DNA from 3 places in the Sinanaerobacter sp. ZZT-01 genome. Region 3 is predicted to be linked to each of the others. Evidence: predicted binding sites of a transcription regulator. Region 3 holds the regulator's gene; each other region holds the start of a gene.
The links. The regulator LexA, encoded in region 3, represses DNA repair genes until DNA is damaged. The targets are predictions, from matches to a motif close to AGAACANNTGTTCT.
Positions count from the first base shown of each region.

Region 1: recA (recombinase RecA) is a predicted target of LexA. The motif match lies at 3,387-3,400, and genes of this name have one in related genera.
Region 2: U5921_RS06835 (putative DNA modification/repair radical SAM protein) is a predicted target of LexA. The motif match lies at 1,535-1,548, and genes of this name have one in related genera.

Region 1 is NZ_CP141728.1:2,823,018-2,829,503, forward strand. Features, by position in the region: gene rimO (30S ribosomal protein S12 methylthiotransferase RimO) at 1-1,308, shown strand, start outside; gene pgsA (CDP-diacylglycerol--glycerol-3-phosphate 3-phosphatidyltransferase) at 1,305-1,835, shown strand; gene U5921_RS13705 (competence/damage-inducible protein A) at 2,032-3,264, shown strand; gene recA (recombinase RecA) at 3,556-4,563, shown strand; gene rplU (50S ribosomal protein L21) at 4,722-5,225, shown strand; gene rpmA (50S ribosomal protein L27) at 5,262-5,522, shown strand; gene obgE (GTPase ObgE) at 5,602-6,486, shown strand, end outside.
Region 2 is NZ_CP141728.1:1,404,215-1,410,700, forward strand. Features, by position in the region: gene U5921_RS06825 (ECF transporter S component) at 1-190, shown strand, start outside; gene U5921_RS06830 (diguanylate cyclase) at 381-1,274, opposite strand; gene U5921_RS06835 (putative DNA modification/repair radical SAM protein) at 1,593-3,032, shown strand; gene U5921_RS06840 (TIGR03915 family putative DNA repair protein) at 3,016-3,816, shown strand; gene U5921_RS06845 (NAD-dependent protein deacylase) at 3,880-4,623, shown strand; gene U5921_RS06850 (trimethylamine methyltransferase family protein) at 4,899-6,398, shown strand; gene U5921_RS06855 (GntR family transcriptional regulator) at 6,485-6,486, opposite strand, start outside.
Region 3 is NZ_CP141728.1:2,334,054-2,340,539, reverse strand. Features, by position in the region: gene sigG (RNA polymerase sporulation sigma factor SigG) at 1-504, opposite strand, end outside; gene sigE (RNA polymerase sporulation sigma factor SigE) at 594-1,274, opposite strand; gene U5921_RS11160 (sigma-E processing peptidase SpoIIGA) at 1,312-2,232, opposite strand; gene rplT (50S ribosomal protein L20) at 2,332-2,688, opposite strand; gene rpmI (50S ribosomal protein L35) at 2,708-2,902, opposite strand; gene infC (translation initiation factor IF-3) at 2,920-3,438, opposite strand; ribosomal protein L20 leader region at 3,454-3,587, opposite strand; gene lexA (transcriptional repressor LexA) at 3,802-4,488, shown strand; gene U5921_RS11135 (lysine exporter LysO family protein) at 4,643-5,236, opposite strand; gene U5921_RS11130 (LysO family transporter) at 5,229-5,534, opposite strand; gene U5921_RS11125 (amidohydrolase) at 5,721-6,486, opposite strand, start outside.

The sequences.
Region 1 (6,486 bases), 490 kb from region 3:
GAAACACTCGGATGTGAAAAAAATACAGCCGATTCGGAAAGTGCAGCAGGAATTTTGGAGCGCGCAGGCCATGAGATCGTGGCTTCGCCGACGCAGGCAGAAGTTATCATGGTTAATACGTGCGGCTTTATAAACGATGCAAAAGAAGAATCCATTAATCGGATTTTTGACATGGCCGAATATAAAAAGAATGGCGGAATTTTAATTATGTCCGGATGCTTGAGCCAAAGATATGGTGAAGAGCTGTATGAACAGATGCCGGAAGTAGATATTTTTTTAGGAGTCAATGATTATAAAAATCTGCCTCGCATTTTAGAAGAGCATAAAAATGGGAGAAGAGATAAATATATAAATACGTACGAAAAGGTTTATATGGAGCTTGGAAAGCGCAAACAGTCAAAACCGTCATACAGTGCTTATTTAAAAATTGCGGAAGGGTGTGATAATATATGCACGTATTGCATTATTCCTTCTATACGTGGGAAATATCGGAGCAGAAAGAAAGAGGACATTTTAGCTGAAGCAAAGGAACTTGCCGAAAACGGATGCAAGGAGCTTATTTTGATCGCACAAGATGTGACTGCATACGGAAAAGATTTATATGGAGAATACTGTTTGGCTGAGCTGCTCCGGTCTCTTTGTGAAATTGAACCTCTGCATTGGATTCGCCTCATGTATTGTTATGAAGACCGGATTACAGACGAATTGATTTCTATTATGGCTGAACAAAAAAAGATATGCCATTATATCGATATTCCGATTCAACACGGAAGCGATGTCATATTAAAGAGCATGAATCGTCATTCTACTAGGGATTCGATTACCAACACAATCAAACGCCTTCGAGAGGCAATGCCGGATATCCATATTCGGACGACGATGATTACTGGGTTCCCGGGTGAAAGACAAGAAGAGTTTGAAGAACTGGTTGCATTTGTAGAAGAAATGCGGTTTGAACGCTTGGGTGTTTTTTCATATTCAAAGGAAGAAGGAACCGCTGCGGCTCTTTTGAAGGGTCAGGTTCGTGAAGATGTAAAATTAAAGAGAAAAGACTGGATTATGTCTATTCAGAGAGAAATCTCTTTGGAATGCAATCAAAAGCATATCGGAGAAACATTAGAAGTTTTGGTAGAACGCAGGGAAGATGACGGAAGTTATACGGGAAGAAGTATTTACGATGCACCGGAAATTGATAATGAAGTCATTTTCACTTCGACGAGGGCGTGTGATATAGGCACTTTTGTAAATGTAAAAATTACAGATGCTTTTGATTATGATCTGATTGGAGAAGTGGAGGAAGAAAAATGAATTTACCTAATAAGTTAACGATGTTAAGAGTAATATTAATCCCTGTGTTTATTGTAACATTAATGATGGGTTATTCTTTTATTGCTTGCGGAATATTTATTATAGCTTCTTTGACAGATGCTTTGGATGGGCATATTGCGAGGAAATATAATTTAGTTACAAACTTTGGAAAGATTATGGACCCATTAGCGGACAAGCTTCTTGTTGTCTCTGCACTTTCATGTTTAGTAGAGTTGGGGCAGGTTGCAAGCTGGATGCTGATTGTGATTTTGGCAAGAGAATTTGCAATCACAAGTTTGCGTGCGGTAGCAGCAGGAGATGGAATCGTTATTGCAGCTGCTAATTCGGGAAAGTTAAAAACGATTTTACAAATGCTGGCTATTGTTTTTCTTTTACTGCAAAACTACCCGTTCCGATTATTTACAACCGTAAGAGTAGATAGCATTGTACTATGGGCCGCAGTTTTCATGACAATTTATTCCGGCATCGAATACATTGTAAAAAATAAAAATATTTTTACTGCATAAAACATTAGGAATTGCTGAAGAAATCTCTTTTTAGCAATCCTTTTTTATAACATGAGAAATATGTTCCTATCTTATAAAAAAAGAAGGGTGCAGAGGGACGATTTCTCGCCGATAAAGAAGGGCAAGCAGCCACTTTTTGTTCATACAAATTTATAAGAAAAGAGATAGAGGCAAAGAAACGGAGTGATAAGATAATATGAAAGCAGCTATTTTAAGTGTGGGTACAGAGCTTTTGTTTGGGGAAATTTTAAATACAAACACGAAATATTTATCTCAGCAGCTGAATGATTTGGGAATTGATATTCTGTATCACTATACAGTAGGAGACAATCCGAAACGTTTGAGTGAGACGATAAAGGATGCCTTAAAAAATTGTGATCTGATTTTGACTACCGGAGGTTTAGGACCAACGCAAGACGACATGACGAAAGAAATTGTAGCAGAGGTACTTCATGATGAACTCTGCTTAGACAAAGCAATTTTAAAAGCTTTAGAGGCGCAATTTAAAAGACGTAATTGGAATATGACAGAAAATAATCGCAAGCAGGCTTATTTTCCATCAAGAGCCGTTATCTTTGAAAATCATTTTGGAACGGCACCTGGGTTTGCATTGACAGAAGGAAAAAAAATCGTTATTTGTATGCCAGGGCCGCCTAAGGAAATGCAGCCAATGTTTCTGAATCAAGTAAAACCATATTTAAATAAGGATCGGAATGGATTTCTTTCATACCAAATGTTACGATTATTCGGGATTGGTGAATCTTCACTTGAAACTGCATTGCTTGAATTGATTGACAGGCAAACAGACCCGACCTTAGCAACCTATGCAAAACAAGGCGAAGTAAAACTTCGGATTGCTTCAAAAAGAGAAACTGAAGAGGAAGCAGAAGCAGCAGTAAAAGAGATGGTAGAAAGAGTAAAAGAAATAGTTGGAGATTACATTTACAGTGAGAACGGTGAGGAACTATATGAGGTGGTCGGGAAGTTGCTGTTGAAAAAAAACATTACACTTTCCTGCGCAGAATCTTGTACCGGAGGATTGTTCGCTGAGACAATTACTAATATGGCTGGAATTTCCGAGGTGTTTGACCGGGGTATTGTTACTTACAGCAATCGTGCAAAAATAGAAGAATTGGGAGTAAAAGAAGTTACATTAGAGCGGTTTGGTGCTGTGAGCGAACAGACAGCTATTGAAATGGCAGAGGGACTACAAAAGATTTCAGGATCAGAGCTTTGTATAGCTGTTACAGGTATTGCAGGCCCAACTGGTGCAACAGAAGATAAACCGGTCGGATTGATTTACCTCTGTGTTAGATATGGTGAAAAAACGATTTGTAAAGAACTTCGTACGGGAAATTCAGATCGAATTTGGAATCGTAACTATGCACTCTTGCATATGTTGTTTCTTATTTATAAGACAATCTTATAGGTATCATATAAAAAATTGACAAGATAAATATAATATGGTATATTTTGGAATATATAAATAGGACTATTAGAATTTCAAAAATAGCTTGACCTTTTTTTAAGAATAATTTATATTGTTAAGTAAGAACAAATGTTCTTGTAGCCTATTTGCAATTACTAAGTTGCTATAAAATACAACTGAAGGAATACGAATCAAGAAATAGATAAAAATAAACGTGCATTCGGAAGTGGAATGGAGGATATGATTGTGGCGGTTAATAAGGACGATAAGGAAAAAGCATTAGAAGCAGCAATGCTGCAGATACAAAAACAATTTGGAAAAGGTGCGATTATGAAGCTTGGAGACGATTCCATGAAGCTGAATGTCGGCGCAATTTCTACAGGAGCGGTTAGCTTAGACATTGCTACGGGGATCGGAGGCATCCCGAAGGGAAGAGTTACCGAGATATATGGACCGGAATCTTCAGGAAAAACAACATTGACTTTACATATCATTGCAGAAGCACAAAAAGCAGGTGGAAAGGCTGCATTTATTGATGCAGAGCATGCTTTAGATCCGGAATATGCAGGTAATTTAGGCGTTGATATTGATGACTTATTAGTATCGCAGCCTGATACCGGAGAACAGGCTCTCGAAATCTGTGAAATGCTTGTTCGTAGCAATGCAATTGATGTGGTGGTTGTAGACTCCGTTGCAGCCCTTGTCCCAAAAGCAGAAATTCAAGGGGATATGGGTGATAGCCATGTTGGACTTCAAGCACGATTAATGTCACAAGCTCTCCGTAAACTTACAGGGGCGATTAATAAATCCAATGCTGCTGTTATTTTTATCAACCAGCTTCGTGAGAAAGTAGGCATTATGTTTGGAAATCCTGAGGTTACAACCGGTGGACGTGCCTTAAAGTTTTATTCTTCGATGCGTTTGGATGTAAGGCGGATTGAAAGCATAAAATCGGGAGATCAGATATTAGGAAATCGTACCCGTGTAAAGATAGTAAAAAATAAAGTGGCTCCTCCTTTTAAACTGGCCGAATTTGATATTATGTATGGCCAAGGTATTTCAAGACAGGGTGATCTGCTGGATTGTGCAGTAGAAGCAAAGATTGTAGAAAAAGCAGGAGCTTGGTATAGCTTTGACGGCAATCGGATTGGTCAAGGAAGGGAAAATGTAAAAAATTATTTAGTCGAGCATGCTGAAATTATGGACGAATTGGAACGTCGCCTCAAGGAAACTTTAAAACCGGAGGCGGATTCAGAAAATTTGGTTGTTGATGAGGACGGAGTTGTAATCGAAAAATAATTTTATTTCATTTGAAAAACGTTGCTTTTTAAAGAAAAACAATTGACACTGCATGTCTTATATGATAATATAATTGACTGTAAGCCGCTCAGAATAGGTTGTTGAAAAAGCGTAAGTTTTACCTAGGATGGCGAGACTGGATAGAGGAGGTATAGAAAATGTATGCAGTAATTGAAACAGGTGGTAAGCAGTACAGAGTGCAGCCTGGTGATGTGATTTCCGTTGAAAAATTGGATGTAGAAGCAGGTGAGAAAATTGATTTTGACCGCATTCTACTTGCAAGCGATGGAACGAATCTTGAAATTGGCACACCAGTTGTAGATGCAGTAAAAGTTTCCGGAACCGTAGTTGAAAACGGTAAAGGGAAAAAGGTTATCATCTATAAGTACAAAGCCAAGAAGGATTTCAGAAAGAAGCAAGGGCACAGACAGCCTTACACGATGATTAAGATTGATGAGGTTTCTGTTAATGGCAAATCTGAAAAAGTAGCAGATAAGGTTGAAAAAACAGCAGAAGCTGCGGAAGGTAAACCGTCAAAGACTTCTTTGAAGTCCATGAAAAAAGCAGAACTTATCGCATATGCTAAAGAAATGGATATTGAAATTAACGAAAAAGCAACAAATGCAGAGTTAATCTCAACCATTGAAGCAGCAATCAAATAATTTCTTATTTAGAAATAGTAAGGAGGTGTCTGATCTATGGCAAGTAAAAAGGGAGTCGGCAGTTCCAAGAACGGTCGAGATAGTGAGTCGAAACGATTAGGTGTCAAAAGAGCAGACGGTCAGTATGTTAATGCTGGCAGCATTTTGGTTCGACAGAGAGGGACTAAATTTCATCCCGGAAATAATGTAGGCATTGGTGGAGATGATACTTTATTTGCAAAAGAGTCTGGTGTTGTTAAATTCGAAAGATATGACAAAACTAGAAAGCAAGTAAGTGTTTATCCAAAAGAAGCTTAAAAAATGAAGCCCCTATAGTTTATAGGGGCTTTTTTGACGAAATTTGACAAAAAAGAGAATTTTAGAATTGAGGTGGCCCATGTTTGTAGATAGAGCCCAAATAATTATAAAATCCGGAAAAGGTGGAAATGGTGCGGTATCTTTTCGAAGAGAGCCATTTGTACCGCAAGGCGGTCCGGACGGAGGAGACGGCGGTAGGGGTGGTGATATCATCATCCAGGCAGATAATAATTTAAGAACCTTAATGGATTTTCGTTATAAAAGAAAATATGAGGCACAAAATGGAGAAGATGGCCGTAAAAAAAAGCAATTTGGCAAGCAGGGAGAAAATCTCATTATCAAAGTACCGCCTGGAACTGTTATTATTGATGATGCAAGTAATTTAGTCATGAAAGATTTGGTGCACAATGGAGATTCTTTTGTTGCGGCTAAAGGAGGTAAAGGCGGTAAAGGAAATGTGAATTTTAAAAATTCAGTACGTCAAGCACCGAACTTTGCAGAAGCTGGAGGCTTTGCGCAAGAACGAAAAATAACATTGGTATTAAAACTGATTGCAGATGTTGGATTGATCGGATTCCCAAACGTAGGAAAATCAACCTTACTGTCGGTTAGTACGAGTGCATCACCAAAGATTGCCAACTATCATTTTACCACGATTACTCCGAATCTAGGTGTAGTACAAATCTATGATACCAGTTTTGTTATGGCTGATATTCCTGGGCTGATTGAAGGAGCACATACCGGCGCTGGGCTAGGCTTAGATTTTTTAAAGCATATCGAACGTACCAAGATGCTAATTCACGTTGTAGATGTTTCCGGTTCCGAAGGGCGCAACCCTATAGAAGATTTTGAAAAAATCAATCAAGAACTGGCTTCCTATGGAAAGAAGCTGCCATCGAAGGTGCAGCTGGTTGCCGCCAATAAAATGGACATGGCATCGGAAGAAAGATATCAAGAATTCGCT
Region 2 (6,486 bases), 930 kb from region 3:
AATGATGGATATATGGACGGTACTTGCGATAGATGGGCATTTTAATCTATTGCGATATCAGGTTGCGATTGTATCATCCTTACCGTTTATGGTAATCTATGCAATATCAAATGTGGTCTTCTTGGTAGTTTTGATAAAGCCTATCGGGGAAAAATTGGAACGAGTTAAGAAGAAATATGACTTAAAGTAATGATAGGAACTGGTCGAAAAAAAAGAAGTCGGATGCAGAGGATTCTAAAATGAGTTTAAGGCAGCAAGGAGAGAAGGAAGCGGCAGGTATAAAATTTAAATAATAACAGAATTATAAAAGTTAAAAGAGAGTGTGAAACGCTGAATCCACACTCTCTTTTTACATTTAATTTTAATTTACTATATTTAGATTATTTTTTCCAAACAACTTGATTTCGCCCATAGGATTTTGCCTTATAAAGCATATGGTCAATATGATTCATGAAATCAAGAAGAAAATCACACTCATTTGGGATAATGGTAACCCCTCCAATACTGATTGTTACGACATTGCTAGCCTTTGAACCGAGGTTTGGGAGGGATTGATTAAAAACATTTTTACATACTTGATCGGCAATTCGTTCAGCTTCCTTTGCATACACATTTGGAAGGATAAAAACAAACTCTTCGCCGCCATAGCGAGCGACATAGTTGTTATTGCTAGGAAGTGCTTCTTGAATCGCAGAAGAAACTAGTTTTAATACATGATCTCCTTCTTGATGCCCATAGGTGTCATTTACATTCTTAAAATAATCGATGTCTGCCATAGCAATAGAAAGAGGCGTCTGATTTTCCAGTGCATCATTCCATTTTTCCCGAACAAAGCGTTCATAGCTGCGTCGATTATGGAGGCCGGTGAGCGTATCCAGCAACAGCTCATTTTCAATTGTTTTTTGATGTAAATAAGAGTCTACATGCGTTCGTACTCTCGCTTTGACGATATTTTGGTTATAGGGTTTTGTAATATAATCAACGGCACCCGCAAGCAGAGCCCTTTCTTCTGTTTCAATACTAGCCAAACCCGTCAAGAAAATAACAGGAATACGGCTTACTTTATCATTTTTCTGCAATTCTTCTAAAACTTTAAAACCATTCATCTCAGGCATTTCAATATCAAGAAGAATAAGAGAAGGTAATTGCTGGATTGCCAATTGAATTCCTTCTTTACCGGATTGTGCTGAAATGATATGATAGTCATTTTGCAAAAAAGAGGCTAAAGTTTGGATATTAAATGAGCTGTCGTCAATTGCTAATATTGTTTCCATTTAATTTCACCATTTTCTATATCGCTCAATATAGATTTGCATTATAATATTTTATTTGCCTTCAAATTCATTGAGGATATTTATTTATACTTATAAAATATTTTATGTATTACATCATTATTATGCGCCACTTATTATTAATTTACGCGCCTCTTAAAAAAGAGAAATAATGGCTTATTTCAACTAAAAAGATGAAGATAAAAAGAAGTAAAATACATAAAAAGGAATTGAACATTTGTTCTGATTTGGATATAATAAATAGAACAAACGTTTTATTGAACGGAAAAAGAGTATTTAAAAAGAGAGAAGGAAAAAGCGATGCCTGGTTTGGATGTTATGTTAGAAAAATTAAAAATCTTAGCAGATAGTGCGAAGTATGACGTATCTTGTTCCAGCAGCGGGGCAGACCGCACGAAAACCAATAAAATGGGAACTGCCGCAGTCTCCGGAATCTGTCATTCGTGGTCTGCTGATGGGCGGTGTATTTCCTTATTAAAGATTCTTTTTTCAAATCGTTGTGTCTATGATTGTGAATATTGTGTGAACAGGCGTTCTGCGGATGTACAACGTGCTTCGTTTGAGCCAGAGGAGCTTGCGAAGCTAACAATAGAGTTTTACAAGAGGAATTATATTGAAGGCTTGTTTTTAAGCTCTGCGGTTGAAGTTTCTCCAGATTATACGGCGGAGCGGATACTAAAAGCGCTTTCTTTGCTGAGAGAAAAATATGGATTTTCAGGTTATATTCACGCAAAGATTATTCCAGGTGTATCTGCTGAGTTGGTACGGCAAATCGGAATGCAGGCAGATCGTTTAAGTGTAAATATTGAACTTCCTACAAAAGAAAGTTTAGCAATATTGGCCCCGCAGAAGAAAGCGGCGGGGATATTGACACCTATGAGACAAATTACAAATACGATGAAAGAACAAAAAAGCCTAAAAGGAGCAGGAAATCGTTTTTCAAAGCTAAAGCAGGGAAACGACTATCTTTTAAACGGTATGGCTTTGCCGACAGCGGTACGAGAGCAGGAAGCAAAATATGGAATGGTTCCTTATGATAAAGGAAGTTTACATCGTTTTGCTCCGGCAGGTCAAACAACGCAGATGATTATTGGTGCGACCCCGGAAAGCGATCGGCAGATCATAAGAATGTCAGAGAGCCTTTATAAAAAATTTCAAATGAAACGTGTTTATTTTTCGGCCTATATACCCGTTGTTTCTTCTTCAAAGTTGCCTGCACTTCTTACACCTCCTCCACTTTTGCGGGAGCATCGATTGTATCAGGCAGATTGGCTCCTGCGTTTCTATGGTTTTTCAGCAGAAGAGCTGCTGGATGAAGACAGTCCATTTTTTGATTTAGAATTAGACCCTAAGGTAACTTGGGCACTTCGGCATCTAGAGCTGTTTCCACTTGAAATCAATAAGGTATCAATGGAAGAGCTGCTGAGGATTCCCGGAGTGGGAAATATATCTGCAATGCGGATCGTAAGACAAAGAAGGCTTGGTGCAGTAACCTTTGATGACTTAAAAAAAATAGGCGTAGTGGTAAAACGGGCAAGGTATTTTATTACCTGCAACGGAAAATATTATGGTGCAGGGGATATTGCATCCGAATGCATAAGAGAAAGAATGCTCTCACAAGAGAAAATTAGAAGTGGATTGCTGCCAAGAGAAAAAGAAGAGCAGCTGAGCTTATTTGGAAGTGAGCGGAGAAATCTATTATATGAGCCAAAGGAGGCGGCACGTGGATTACTTGTATGACGGAAGCTTCGAAGGATTTCTGTGTTGTATTTATGCACATTATTATAAAAAACGAGCAGAAGGAATTTATCCGGAGAATCATTATCAAAGGACGATGCTCCAACCTTTTTTTATTGTGGAAACGGAAGCAGAAAAGGCAGAGAAAGTTTATAAAGCAATTCAAAATAAAATATCCAATGCTTCCTTACAACGTGTTTATAAAGCATTTCTTTCGAATGATATACAAAAAGAAACCAAGCTTTTGAACTATTTAGTATTGGGCTTTCGGATTGGAAAAAAGGTGGATGCACTTCATTCCGAAACCGTGGTTTATCAAGTTCAGCAACTGGAGCATAAGGTTGCTGCGGAACAGCACAGATTATTGGGATTGGTACGTTTCTCTGCAATTGAAGGCAAAAAAGAAAAAGACAAAGAAAAAGACAAAGAAAAAGACATAAGTTCGGATGCAGGAAGGCATATTTTATATTCAGCGATTGAACCGGATCATAATATCTTAGAATTAATTGCAGACCATTTTGCACAGCGGTTCCCCGAAGAAACGTTTATCATGCATGATATAAAAAGGGAAAAGGCACTTTTCTGTCAAAATGGTGATTGGTATTTAGGGCATTTAAGGAAAGAGCTTACTTATGCTGTGTCAGAGGATGAATTGGAGTACCGCAAATTATGGAAAAAGTATTTTAATTCCATTGCAATTACAGAGAGGACCAATGCAGACTGTCAAAAACGATGTATGCCGGTGCGCTATTGGAAAAATCTTACCGAATTTCATTCGTATCCTTGATTCTGCTAAAAAAAAGATGATACAATGAACATAAATACAAGCAAGTTTTGAAAGGGGTTCGGAATGTACAAAGAGCTGAAAAAAGTTTTGGAGAACAGTAAAAATATTGTGTTTTTTGGAGGGGCGGGCGTCTCTACTGAAAGCGGTGTTCCGGACTTTCGTTCGGAAAATGGATTATATCATACCAAGCAAAAATATGGATATGCTCCAGAAGAAATGCTTAGCTATACTTTCTATTCAACACATACAGATACTTTTTATGATTACTATAAAAACAATTTGATTTATACAGAAGCAAAACCGAATAAAGCCCATAATTCCTTGGCAAAATTAGAGGAGCAAGGTCGTTTAAAAGCGGTAGTGACACAAAATATCGATGGACTGCATCAGTTGGCAGGAAGCAAGACTGTTTATGAACTGCATGGGTCGGTGCTGCGGAATCATTGTACGAAGTGCAAAGCTTCTTATTCCTTATCTTATATTATGGATGAAGCACATTGTAAAAAAATGGTCCCGATTTGTGAGAAATGCGGAGGGGTTGTAAAGCCGGATGTCGTACTTTATGAGGAACCGCTTGACGAGACGTGTATTTATGGGGCAGTTGATGCAATTTCAAAAGCCGATACCTTAATCATAGGGGGTACATCGTTAGTGGTGTATCCGGCAGCCGGATTGATTCGATATTTTAATGGGGAGAATCTAGTTTTAATTAATAAATCCATGACTGAACAGGACCACAGGGCGACTCTTGTTATCCATGAGGCGATTGGAGAAGTTCTAGGCACATGCGTGGAGGCGTTAAAATAACATAAAATTTTTTATAAAAGTTAAAAGAAGTGGCTTTGCCACTTTTTTTTGTTGTGCAGAAAAAACGGCGCTAAAGCTAAAAGAATCCTTAAATTAATTTATGAATACTGTATACGCAAACGAAATGCAATAATAATTATTAAAATAAACATTGGAATTTAAACGAAAATAATATAAATACAATGTATTGATGATTGTTCTATTGACTTTGTATTGATTAAAGTATATTTTATATATATGAATACAACAAACATCATAGGAGGATATGAGAATTTATGAGTAAATTTACATTTGAATCGTTGCCGCAATTAAGAATATTATCAAACTCCGAAATTGAGCAGATGCATGAGAATGCGATTCATGTTCTTGAACGCGCCGGAGTCGCCTTTGCCTGTGAAGAGGCGTTGGATATTCTCGAAGAGGCTGGCTGCGTAGTAGAGAGAAACGCACAAAGAGTAAAATTTCATAGAGAATTAATTGAAAGATGCATTCAAATGGCACCAAGCTCTTTTGATTTATACGACAGGGACGGAAATTATTATTGTAAATTCGGTGATTCTCAAAGCAGGTTTAATCCTGGGAGCTGCTCGGGGCTTGTGCTAGCCGATGACGGGAAAACAGTCAGACCTTCTACGGTAGCAGATTTAAAGTTAATTACGAAGGTAGCACAGCACCTGCCGCAGATCGATTTTGTATCTTCCTCTGTCGTTTGTGAAGAAGCTCCGGGAGACTTGGGTTCTCAATATCTGTACTATACTGAAATGAAATATTCAACAAAACCGATTATAGGAGGTGCAACCGATGTACTGGGTGTTCCTCGCACGTTTAAATTGTTAGAAGCAGTACTTGGAAGTGAAAAAAATGTACTAGAGAAACCTTACAGCATATTTGATATCTGCGTGACATCTCCAATGACCTGGTCGCATATTGGAGCAAAAAATATTATTGATTGTGCAAAGCGAAATATACCAATTGAATTGATCTCTGCTCAAATTGCAGGTGCTACCGGTCCAATTAGTATCGCTGGATGTATTTTACAGCATACCGTAGAGCTTTTATCTGGTCTGATTTTGGCACAAATTGTTCGGCCGGGTACTGCTGTTAGTTATGGAGGTGCACCATGCATTTTTAATATGCGTACCATGTATACACCAATGGCTGCGATGGAATCAAATATGATCACGGCAGGTTATGCTCTAATGGGAAAATATTACGGACTTCCGACCCATACGTATGCAGCTTTATCTGATTCAAAAGAAATTGATTATCAGGCAGGAAGTGAGACTGCAAGAAGTGGCTTGCTTGCACTTCAGTTGGGAATTGATAACATTTCCGGTGCAGGAGGATTAAATGTCATCGCAGAGATGAGTGTGGAAAAGCTGATTATGGATGCAGAATACATTGGCACTTTAAAACATTTTGCAAAAGGAATTACCTTTAACGAAACGACTTTGGCAAATGAATTGATTTGTAAAGTGGGTCCTGCCGGGAATTATATGAAAGAAAAACATACATTAAAATGGTTTAAAAAAGAGCATAATTATGATAACTTGGTTATGAATTATCAAGAGAGAGCGAGCTGGAAAAAGGATGGAGGAAAAAGTATTTTTGAAAAGGCAAAAGAAGAAGCTGATCGGATCAAGTTACTTCCAGGCATCGTGTTATCCAAACAGCAGGAAGAAAATTTGGATAAAGCATTTATTGAAGTATGTTTAGAGGCAGGATTAAGCAGGGAAACAGCAGAAGAATTAATTGCGAAATGCAACGAAGCTTAATACAAGAAGTATAATTCTTTCTATCTTTATTTATTTTCTAAAATACAAATGGACACCCGAAGGTGTCCATTTGTATTTTAGAAAAATT
Region 3 (6,486 bases):
CAGTGAAATTGGTTCCTGTATCGAGTCAAGTGCTAAAACCACGTCTTCTCTGGGTATATCTAATTCCGCCGCAATTTCCATAACCGTAGCTTCTCTTTGGTTTTGACGCATCAGATGTTCCTTTGCCTGCAGCGCTTTGTATGCGGTATCCCGCAAAGAACGGCTGACTCGAATGGCGTTATTATCTCTTAAATAGCGCCGAATTTCTCCAATAATCATCGGCACTGCATAAGTCGAAAATTTAACCTCATGTGCCGTATCAAAATTATCCAAGGCCTTAATCAATCCAATACATCCGACCTGAAAAAGATCATCTGAATTTTCACCCCGGTTATTAAATCTCTGAATCACACTTAATACCAATCGCAGATTTCCTCTAATAAATTCGTCTCTTGTCTGTTTATCCCCCCCTTTTATTTTCTCGATCATCCTCTTCATTTCCGCATCCTTATAGACCGGAAGCTTTGATGTATTCACACCGCAAATTTCTACTTTGCCTGCCATGAAAAAAGGTCCTCCGCATTCTTTTTTTGTCCCCCAAAGCATTAATGCACCGTCCTTATTATTTATGTACAATGACTGGCAATTTTATTCTATCCTAGCTTCTTAATTTCCTTTTGCAGGCGAGAAATTATTTTTTTCTCTAGTCTAGAAATATAAGACTGAGAGATCCCCATAAAATCCGCTACCTCCTTTTGAGTCATTTCTCTTCCATTAATCAAACCAAAACGCATTTCCATTATTTTTCGTTCCCGAGGAGTCAATTGTTTCAGTGCATAAATCAATAGATTGCGATTGACTTCTTCTTCAATATGGTTATATACGATATCTGTTTCCGTTCCTAAAATATCAGAAAGCAGCAGTTCATTTCCATCCCAGTCTACATTCAGCGGTTCATCAAAAGAAACTTCTGTGCGATTCTTACTGGTGCGTCTTAAATGCATCAGAATTTCATTCTCTATGCATCTTGAGGCATAGGTAGCCAATTTGATATTCTTATCTTTCTTAAATGTATTTACTGCCTTAATTAACCCAATCGTTCCAATTGAAATTAAATCTTCAATGTTGATCCCTGCATTCTCGAATTTCTTTGCAATATATACAACAAGTCTTAGGTTACGTTCTATTAAAATAGTACGTACAGCTTCTGTGTTGCTTTCCATCTGTTCCATCAACTCCGCTTCTTCTTCTGCAGTCAGCGGTGGCGGTAATACGTCAGTTCCCCCAATATAAAAGATTTTTCTCCTCTTTCGGTGAAAGAAAAACCATATCATCTGATTTAAAGTCCAATTTATGCACTTTACCATTTTACTAAACATGACAAGCGATACCCCTTTCTATTGCCATCGGATGCATTAGCACCGAATAGCGTTCCTCACTCCAGCTTCTTCCAAACGTTCCATAATAAATTCCTAAAATTACATCTTCCGATTCTGGATTCAGGCCTTCTCTAAAAATCGTAATTTTATCCGGTTTTACCCCCAAAAGCAATCCATTTCCATTGCCGACGCATTCATAAGGAATTAATCGTAACCTCTGCACAAATTCTTTACCTTTTAATTGATTATAAACAGCTACAGAATCCTTCTCAGCACGAAACATATCTGCAATTTCTTCCGAAACCAGTGGTAAAAATGCATCAAGTTCAATTAAAAACACCGGCTTTCCCGTACATGGATCTGCTAAAAAATTACCAGTGTCCACCATTCCGCGTACAAGAACTTTTTTTCCATTTAGGGTAATCTCAACTTGCGCGATAACTCCTGACTGATCAAGATGTCTTCCTTTTATAAAATCTGCGAATATATGGATGATTAAATATGCAACTGTACATCCCAGTAAAATATTAAAATAGCTCACTTGCTCTATGTAAAGGCTGCTGTTATTTGTAACACCGGATACACCGATAAAATACATCATTCCAATTGTAATTCCACCCATTGCAAAGCTGACCAAATAAAAAACTAAAACCGCTTTTCGAAACTGCACACTTTCTTTTTTTCCAAATACACAACGTATCAGCAAAATAGAAAAAAATATTTTTAATGCAATCGAGAAAGGGATAGGCATTCCATTTATAAAGAGGACAAAAGAATAAATGCCACAAAGACTGCTTCCGAAGAGTAAACGCCTTGTTAAGGCCTGCAAGCCGCAGATTTTACCAGTCAGCTTTAGAATAAGAAATCCAGTAATGAAATTTTCAAGAAAGAGATACTCCCCGTAAATGACCATATAAAAACCCCCCTTCCCGGCTTATCTCTTTTACGATTATAGCTCGTTCAGGGGGGTATTTTTGTCAAAAGGTATTGTCGAACCTTTCTTTCTTTATGCTTATTTTACTGCTTTTTTTGCAGTTTCAACTAATTGCGCGAAACCACTTGGATCATAAATTGCCATTTCAGAAAGCATCTTACGATTGATTTCAAGACCGGAAACCTTTAAACCGTTCATCAACTTGCTGTAAGAAATATCGTTCATTCTTGCAGCAGCATTGATTCTTGCAATCCATAGTCTTCTATATTCTCTTTTCTTATTCTTTCTTCCTACATAAGCAGAACGAAGGGATCTCATAACTGCTGGATTTGCAGCTCTAAAGATCTTGCTCTTTGCTCCGTAAAAACCTTTTGCTAACTTTAATATTTTCTTATGTCTCTTCTTGGAATTCATTCCTCTTTTTACTCTTGCCATCGTTTCTTACCTCCTAATATTACACATTCAATACAGACTTAATTCTCTTGTGATCTGCACTTCCAAGTACAGTAGACTTTCTTAAGCCTCTTTTTCTCTTCGTGCTCTTCTTTGTAAGAATATGGCTCTTGTATGCCTTATGTCTCGTCACTTTACCGCTGCCGGTTACCTTGAATCGTTTCATTGCTCCTCTATGGGATTTCATCTTTGCCATTTCAAAATTCCTCCTATTTATCTATTATCAGCTTTCGGTGCTAAAATCATATACAAGCTTCTGCCTTCAAATTGTGGTTTTTTCTCTTGAACACTAATTTCAGAAACAATCTCATAAAACTTTTCCATTACGTTCTGCCCAACGTTGGAATAACCCTTTTCTCTTCCTTTAAAACGCAAGCTTACCTTTACTTTGTCTCCGTCTTTCAAAAACTTCGCAGCATTATTTGCTTTCACTGCAAGATCATGCTCCTCAATAAAAGTACTCAAACGAATTTCCTTTACCTGAATTACTTTCTGTTTTTTCCTTGCTTCTTTTTCTTTCTTTTGAATTTCGTATCTGTATTTACCATAATCCAAAATCTTACAAACCGGCGGCTTTGCATTTGGTGCAATATTAACTAAGTCCAACTTAGCATCGTTGGCCCTATCCATCGCCTCTTGTATACTCACAACTCCCAATTGGGTTCCATCCGTATCGATTAGTCTTACTTCCTTTTCACGAATTTCTTCGTTGATTTGATTTTCCTTGCTAATTGCCTCGCACCTCCTACTTAAATCAAAAAGCGGATAACTAAGTACCCGCTAAAATATACAAATCACCTATTATATAAAAATGATTTTGTCATATTAACCTTAACAGCACATACCGTAAGGTGAGAAGCGGAATACTTCTGCTTTATTACCTGCATCAATAACGATACCATTTATATTCTTTTATGTCAACTATTTTATAGTATTTTATTTTAAATTTCAACTTCTTAATAATATATTAGTATAACATAATTTCTTTGAATCATCATCAAATTTCAGATAAAGTTCGAACACATGTTTACTTTTTGTCCATATTATGCTATCCTATTTTTATAAATTTTAAAAAGATATTCAAAGGAGGACAAAATGGAACAGCTAAAAGAACGGGAAAAGCAGATATTATCCTACATGCAAAATGAAATTAAGACAAAGGGATATCCGCCTACAGTTCGTGAAATGTGCCAGTTTCTAGGAATTAAATCCACCTCCACTGCACATAAAGACCTTGCTAATTTAGAAAAAAAAGGATATATCCGCAAAGATCCATCAAAGCCACGTGCCATTGAAATACTTTATCAAAATCAAGCTGTGGATTATGCTTCTGCCCCTATACCTGTGCAAAAAAAATCCCCTCTTTTGAATCTAGAACAGCCTGTGGAACGTATGGATGTCTCAGAAATTCCGGTAATCGGACGAATTGCTGCCGGTACTCCGATTTTAGCAGATGAAAATATTGAAGATACATTTCCAATTCCAAACCGTTTTTTATCTTCCGGAAATAATTTTATGCTTACTGTTCGTGGAGAGAGCATGATTGAAGCCGGTATCTTCGACGGAGACTATATTCTCGTAAAACAACAGAACATAGCCAGCAATGGTGATATCATAGTGGCGATGGTAGATGGATTTGAAAGTGAAGCAACAGTAAAAACCTTTTACAGAGAAAACGACCACATCCGTTTACAGCCGGAAAATCAAACAATGAGTCCAATCTTAGTAAAAGACGTTAAGATACTTGGATTAGTTAAGGGTGTTTTTCGCTATTTACGATAATGCATAGATGTATGCAGATAAAAAGGAATATGAATATTCTTTACATAATCAATACACATATTGAAAGCAAAACGGGACAGCTGATGCTGTCCCGTTCTTTTATGGTATAGAAAATATCATTTCTAAGCTATTGGCAATATCTTAGAATTTTTATTTAAAATCCCATTACGATTTGTATTAAAAATGGAATAGAAATGGATATCACAACACCACTTACAATAGAGTAAATTGCAACCCGATCATTCGTCGCGCTGACAATCACAGGTAGACAGGTATCCATGGAAGAAGAGCCCGGAACCGCAATGCTTTCAATGAAACCCACTTTATCTGCGACGAATGCCACAAAAATAATTCCTCCGATTTCACGAAACACATTTGCTAAAAAAGCAGTTGCGCTCAACGTTGCAGAGTATTCTGCAAGCATCATAGGAGCTAACGAATACCATCCCAGTCCTGCTGCAACGCCGACTGCTTCCTGTATGGTCATTGGCAAAAATAAACCAGATAATGCGCCAAAGGCTAACGTCCCTACAATAATCGCAAGCGGAAAAAGAAATATCCAAAACCCTACCTCTCGAATTTCCTTCCAGACGTTCTCCTGTCGTCCGATATCGAGCCCAACCAAAAACAAAATGGCACAGAGGCCTCCTTTAATTAGATATTCACAAATAAAGACCCAGGAATCCGGAACAAAAAAATATCCTGCCAGCATCCCCGCAGTTACTGACAATATAATTGTCTTACTCATTGTCACGCACCCCTTCTTTATTTAGTCCAATCCACTTTCGTACAAAATACACACATAATACAGAACCAGCCATAGAAAAAACAGAGATTACAAATGCTGATACCCCAATCTCTTTTAAGGAGGCAACTACGTTGTCGTCCGATCCGATTTGAACCCCCAGAGCTGCGATTAGCACAATGACTGCTATGTACTGAATTTTCGGTATCCACTTATATTCTCGTTCCTTAGACATCTTCTTTGAACCAATAAAAATACCCAGTCCCATGAGGCCTAGGTACAGTAACAATGTATATGACATTTTTCAACCTACTTTCTAACATTAATTGAATAAAAAAAATTGTTTGCTACGATTACCTAATTACTATTTTATACAAAAGAGAAAAATAAGCAAGATAATTGTAACTACTTATATTTTTTTGCCATATTACAATAATTAAAAAGTACAAAAAATAATATATTCTGCCGTAAATGATACATAGATTTCTTATATTTGGCCTAATACCTTTTTAGAAAGCGTTTGTATTTTATCAATTACATCTTTTTCAGAAATGGTTAATAATTTGCGGTCTTCCATAAGCAGCTTACCGTTACAAATCACATCCCGAACATCGTTCCCCTGCATGGAATAGGCTACCGCCGCAATGAGATCCGTCTGCGGATACCAATGTGCACCGCTCATATCAATAATTGCGATGTCTGCTTTTTTACCAATTTCAAGACTCCCGGTCTGCTCCTCAATACCTAGAGCTTTTGCTCCATTTATTGTCGCCATCTTAATGATTTCATATGCCGGAAGTGCCTTTGCATCTTGCGCCACTGCCTTTGCTAAAATGCCGGCTATGTGCAACTCTTCTATCATATTTACATTGTTATTTGACGACGATCCATCGGTTCCGAGTGCAACATTGATTCCTTCACTCATTAATTTTGCTACCGGAGCAAAACCACTTGCAAGCTTTAAGTTACTGCTCGGATTATGAACAATATTTACATCATATTTTTTTATAATTGCAATATCTCTATCAGTCAAATGTACACCATGCGCAGCAACTACTCGTTTTTTTTCAAAAAGTCCAAGCTTCTCCATCCGTTCAATCGGCGTCATACCATATTGTTCGATTGAACCTTTCACCTCTGTCTGTGTTTCACAAAGATGAATATGAATACCGGAATCTGGTAGTGACTCAGCCGCTTCTATTACTTTTTTTAAAATTCCATCCTGACAAGTATATGGAGCATGCGGGCCAAAG